One region of the Aeribacillus composti genome, then DNA from elsewhere that is predicted to be linked to it. Evidence: a T-box and tRNA genes for the amino acid it is inferred to sense, from the RefSeq annotation. Region 1 holds a T-box; the other holds one or more tRNA genes.
The links. A T-box is a leader RNA that pairs with one kind of tRNA and senses whether it is charged. The one in region 1 lies ahead of glyQ (glycine--tRNA ligase subunit alpha), so its partner is inferred to be a tRNA-Gly.
Positions count from the first base shown of each region.

Region 2: it has a tRNA-Gly gene. The T-box ahead of glyQ (glycine--tRNA ligase subunit alpha) is inferred to sense a tRNA for this amino acid. The anticodon was not compared.

Region 1 covers NZ_CP134501.1:2,635,478-2,638,624, reverse strand. The annotation lists gene RI196_RS12850 (YqzL family protein) at 75-215, shown strand; gene recO (DNA repair protein RecO) at 246-998, shown strand; T-box leader at 1,116-1,289, shown strand; gene glyQ (glycine--tRNA ligase subunit alpha) at 1,359-2,249, shown strand; gene glyS (glycine--tRNA ligase subunit beta) at 2,242-3,147, shown strand, end outside.
Region 2 covers NZ_CP134501.1:3,026,779-3,029,925, forward strand. The annotation lists gene queG (tRNA epoxyqueuosine(34) reductase QueG) at 1-239, opposite strand, end outside; gene RI196_RS14735 (B3/B4 domain-containing protein) at 322-987, shown strand; tRNA gene RI196_RS14740 (tRNA-Gly) at 1,107-1,180, opposite strand; gene trpB (tryptophan synthase subunit beta) at 2,281-3,147, opposite strand, start outside.

The DNA.
Region 1 (3,147 bases):
AAATGAGTCAAAAAGGCTATGATAACAATGAATTGGATATAGCTTAGGAACAACGACAGAAAGGTGGGGACAATATGTTAGATTTTACCTGGAAAGTATTCACGTTTACAGGTAATATTGACACATATCTCCTTTTTAAAGAGCTTGAAAAGGAGCGAACGAAAGATTGTCAAATGAAGGAAGAAGAGCGGACTGAGGTTGATCTCCCTGTTTAGTAGTGCTGTATCCAATAGGATGGTGGAGAAATGCTTGTAAAGACGGAAGGAATTGTCATTCGTACAACGGAATATGGTGAGACCAATAAAGTTGTTACAATATATACAAGGGAGTTTGGGAAAGTTGGTGTAATGGCACGGGGCGCAAATAAACCGAACAGCCGCCTCGCAGCTGTTACCCAACTTTTTACGTATGGAAATTTTTTGTATCATCAATCTTCTGGATTGGGCAATTTAAGCCAAGGAGAAATCATTTCCGCTTTTAGAGAGATTAAGGAAAATATTTTTTTGACTGCATATGCTTCATATATTGTAGAGCTCCTTGATAAAGGAACAGATGAAAAAGACAGAAACCCTTTTTTGTTTGAGCTCTTATTTCAAACACTTCATCTGCTGAATGAAGAAAAGGATGCGGAAATTTTGACCAATATATTTGAAATAAAGATGCTCAACGTTCTCGGTTTATATCCCGAATTAAACAAATGTGCAGTAAGCGGCGAAACAAACGGACCGTTTCATTTTTCATTAAAAGAAAACGGATTGATTTGCAGCCGCTGTTTTGAAAAAGATCCTTACAGGCTCAATATTTCTCAGAAGACAGTGAAGCTGTTGCGGCTGTTTTATTCTATTGACTTAAACCGCATTGGTCAAATATCCGTCTCCGCTGAGACAAAAAAAGAACTGAGATTTGTTCTTGATCAATATTATCAGGAATATGCAGGTTTATCGCTGAAATCGAAAAAATTTTTAAATCAGCTTGACAGTTTAAAAGAAATGTTGTAAACCATATACATGGATGTGAAACCTTTCAAATGAAGGATTTATCCCCCCCTCATGCTGTTAGAAAAAGCGATTTAATGTCATGTAATGAGCGGAAATGATACGTGTCAAATTGAATAATAAAATGCGATGAAGGAAAAGAGTACCTGCAATCTTCATAGAAAGCGACCTTAGGATGGTGCGAGCTAAGGTATGAGGATGCAGGGAACGGCGTTCCAGAGCAATAACGGTTTACGAGAGGCTGAAACGTTTTTCAGCAAATAGGGTGGAACCGCGGGTCATCCCGTCCCTATGCAACTTTGTTGCATTAGGGACGGTTTTTATTTTGTTCGAACATAACTTAATTGTGGAGGTGCATGATGAATGAACATTCAAGAAATGATTTTGACGCTGCAAAAGCATTGGGCCGATCATGGATGTATTTTGATGCAGGCATATGATGTAGAAAAAGGTGCCGGAACCATGAGCCCATACACATTTCTTCGCTCCATCGGGCCAGAACCGTGGAATGTTGCTTACGTGGAGCCGTCAAGAAGACCTGCTGACGGAAGGTATGGGGAAAATCCGAACCGCCTTTATCAACACCATCAATTCCAAGTCATTATGAAGCCGTCTCCGAAAAACATACAAGAAATTTATTTAGATTCATTAAAGGCTCTTGGAATTGATCCGCTTGAACATGACATCCGCTTTGTGGAAGATAACTGGGAAAATCCTTCTCTCGGCTGCGCAGGGCTTGGCTGGGAAGTTTGGCTTGACGGAATGGAAATTACTCAATTCACGTATTTTCAGCAGGTCGGAGGACTGGAATGCAAACCGATTTCTGTTGAAATAACTTATGGAATAGAGCGTTTGGCGTCTTATATTCAAGAAAAAGAAAATGTATTTGACCTTGAATGGACAAACGGATTTACATACCGGGACATTTTTTATCAGCCTGAATATGAGCATTCCAAGTATACGTTCGAAACATCCGATACAAACATGCTATTTGAACTGTTTAATACGTATGAAAAAGAAGCGCACAGACAGATGGAATTAGGTCTCGTTCATCCAGCGTACGACTACGTTTTAAAATGCTCGCACACATTTAATTTGCTTGACGCAAAAGGAGCTATTTCTGTTACAGAACGAACCGGATATATTGGCAGAGTGAGAAAGCTGGCAAGAAAAGTTGCCAAAACGTTTTATGAAGAACGGGAAAAACTCGGTTTTCCAATGCTGAAAAACAAGGGGGCCGAAAATCATGAATAAACGGGATTTACTTATCGAAATCGGGCTTGAAGAAATGCCTGCCGGCGTCATCCTGTCTTCGATTGATCAGCTGGCTGACAAAGTAGGAGCTTGGCTGGATGAACATCGCATTTCTTACGCCAAAATAAAAAAATATTCAACTCCTAGACGTCTTGCCGTCCTTGTAGAGGATGTAAATGAAAAACAGGAAGATTTGCTTGGCGAAGCAAAAGGACCGGCAAAAAAGATTGCGGTTGATGAGAATGGAAATTGGACAAAAGCAGCGTTAGGCTTTGCACGGAGCCAAGGAGCTTCCACAAACGACATATCCTTTAAAGAAGTAAACGGTGTTGAGTACGCTTTTGTTCAAACATTTCAAAAAGGGAAAGAAACGAAAGAACTGCTCCCAGGGTTAGAAGAGATTATTCAAACCATCCATTTTCCGAAAAATATGCGTTGGGGAAATTGGAATCTTCGCTATATCCGTCCGATCCAATGGTTAGTTGTCTTATTTGGACAAGACATCATTCCGTTTTCCATTACCGATGTTCCGACAGGAAATGTTACGTATGGCCATCGCTTTTTAGGAACGAAAGCGGAAATTTCCACTCCACGCGATTATGAAAATACTTTGTTGAACCAGTTTGTTGTCGCCGATTATGAAAAACGAAAACAAATGATCATTCAACAGCTGGAGGAACTGGAAAGAAAGGAAAACTGGATCATCCCTGTTGATGAAGATTTGCTCGAGGAAGTTACAAACTTGGTGGAATATCCGACCGCCCTGTACGGTTCATTCGAAGACCAGTTTTTAACATTGCCTGAAGAAGTGTTAGTGACGACGATGAAGGAGCATCAGCGATATTTTCCTGTCAAAAATAAAGATGGAAAGCTGCTTCCGTTTTTTGTTACCGTAAAA
Region 2 (3,147 bases), 390 kb from region 1:
TTTGAAGGATATGCCAACGCTATAGAGATAATCGATTTTGCTTTTGGAAGGAGCAGCTCAGGATTTGTCCGCTTTTCGATATCAGGCTCCTCGAATCCTGACTGATATCCTAACTGCTGCTGTACAATTAACCGCTCCTTCAATGTTTCAAAAACATCAGCACTCGCAAAACCGATTTTATCGATTCCAATTTGCTTGCTGTATTCAATAATTTCTTGTTTGAGAACTGCGAAATCCACACCGCTCCACCCCCTTTGTTTTTATTTCAAAAAATATATAAACTATGTTAAGATAAAATGGCTGAAAATAGGAGGGAAATCAATGGAATTTTTTATTGCTGAAGAGGTCAAACAACGAATTCCTCACTTTAAAATAGGCTTAATTGAGTATGATCATATTCAAGTATCCGAATCCCCCCAAATGTTAAAAGGGAGACTTCGTTTCTTTCAAGAATCTATTTTTTTCGATCTAGAAAATAAAAATGCAGCTGAATTAGACGGCATTCGAGAATGGCGGGAAGTCTTTAAGCGTGTTGGCACTGATCCTAATCGATACCGCCCATCCAATGAGGCTCTTTTTCGCCGCGTTCAAAAACAGCAATACTTACAGTCTATCCATTCAGCCGTTGACTTAAATAATTTTTTCTCCTTGAAATATGAAATTCCGTTAGGCATCTACGACCGAAACAAAATAAAAGGATCTATTACGTTAAAAATCGGTGAAAATGATGATTCATATGATGCCATCAACGGCCGCCAAGTAAATTTGGAAAATAAACTAGTAACCTGTGATGCAAACGGACCTTTCGGAAGCCCCTATGTTGATTCCAAGCGAACAGCAGTACAGCTTTCGACAACAAGCGCTTTACATATCGTTTATTTAAAGCCATCGATGCGGACAGAAGAAGCAAAAAAATTACTTGAAGCGATGGCAAACATGTTTGTTCAAATTCACGGTGGAGATGCTCGCCAACAAATTTTCGCTTAAGCCTCTCCCTTTTCTTTCTTTTAATGGCATGGCAGCCATATACAAAATTTCTATAATGAAAAAACGCAATGCTTCGTTTGCTTATAAAAACGAAACACTGCGTTGATGAATGATATGTATGGAGCGGGTGATGGGAATCGAACCCACGACATCAGCTTGGAAGGCTGAGGTTTTACCACTAAACTACACCCGCATACATTATTTCTTTTCTATCAAGACGAAAAACACGCACTTGCCATGCCTCTTCCTCTTCCAGCTTATTCGAGGAAGTAGATGCGTCGAGGCAACTCGATGCTTATTCATCGAAGCATCGCTCGTGGCTGAGGTTTTACCACTAAACTACACCCGCATACATTATTTCTTTTCTATCAAGACGAAAAACACGCACTTGCCATGCCTCTTCCTCTTCCAGCTTATTCGAGGAAGGAGATGCGTCGAGGCAACTCGATGCTTATTCATTGAAGCATCGCTCGTGGCTGAGGTTTTACCACTAAACTACACCCGCATACATTATTTCTTTTCTATCAAGACGAAAAACACGCATTTGTCATGCCTCTTCCTCTTCCAGCTTATTCGAAGAAGGAGATGCGTCGAGGCAACTCGATGCTTATTCATCGAAGCATCGCTCGTGGTAGCCGTAATGCAATGACGGGTTTTATTATAGCAAAGCGAAAATGACGGTGCAACGGAAAAATGTAAAAAAAACGACATTTTTTTATGTTTTTGTCGAAATTGTGAACAAAATAGATACCAAGCTGTCCATTTAACACCCTATACCACTGAAAAAAGCATTAAATCAACAGTTTTTCTTATTTTGTTCATATATTTACAAAGCTGGTGGTAAATGTCCGGCGTTTAAATGTAAACTCCGAAATCATGGCAAGCTTAGATAACAGTTAGATTGAACCCCTCAGTCATTCCTTCGCAAACTAAATTTATCAACCAACATAAAATACTAAGAGCTGAGAAGATTCCTATAAAATCAGAGTAAAGTTAAGACCAAATGATAACTATACCTCAAAAACTACACCATTTTGATTCATTGAAAAAATGTGATGAGCGCACTTATCCCATATCTTTTAACTTTCTATAGCACTTTCGTGACTACAGCTCCCATACCTTGCCCATTTCAGAGCTGTCAAGAATTTTTTCAAAGATAAATATACACTTATCCGGTGGATCAAAAATCTGCCTTTTTTATATTACTATAAACAACTTGCTCTTCTAAAAATTCAGCTGATGAATCGTTAAAAGAAAGTAAAAAATCGACGTTCAAAAACGCCGATTTTCACCTTATTTTTTCAACATTTCAAACACTTGCTCGACATCCTTATCTCCTCTGCCAGAGAGATTAACGATCACAATATCCTCCTTGCTTAGCTGCGGGGCAAGTTTCATCGCATATGCTACAGCATGTGAACTTTCAAGGGCAGGGATGATTCCTTCCAACTTAGATAATTGCTGAAAAGCTTCCAAAGCCTCTTTTCCAGACACCGTAACATATTCTGCCCGTCCGGTTTCCTTCAAATAGCTGTGCTCTGGACCAATTCCAGGATAATCAAGCCCTGCTGCAATAGAGTAAGTCGGCATTGGATCATTATTTTCGTCAAGCAAAGTTAAGCATTTAAATCCGTGAATAACAGCTGGAACACCTTTCGTAAGCGTTGGTGCCTCTTCCGGCTCCACTCCTATTAATCTTACGTTTGGTTCGTCCAGATAATGCGCAAAAGCTCCGATTGCATTGCTTCCTCCTCCTGCACAAGCAATCACTGCTGTTGGAAGCTTCCCTTCTTTTTCAAGAATCTGCTTTTTCGACTCTTCACTAATAACCGATTGAAAATGCTTGACAATTGTTGGATACGGATGCGGGCCGACAGCAGATCCAAGCAAGTAAAACGTGTTTTGGTAATTTTCCACATAATCAGCTAAAGCTGCATCCACCGCATCCTTCAAACGTCCTTGTCCTTTTTCAACCGGTACTACCTTTGCACCAAGCAGCTCCATCCGAAACACATTTAATGCCTGCCGCTCTGTATCGAGCTTGCCCATATAGATGGTGCATTCCATTCCAAACATCGCACACGCGGTTGCTGTTGCAACACCGTGCTGTCCAGCACCTGTTTCTGCAATGATTCTAGTAGCCCCCATCCGTTTGGCAAG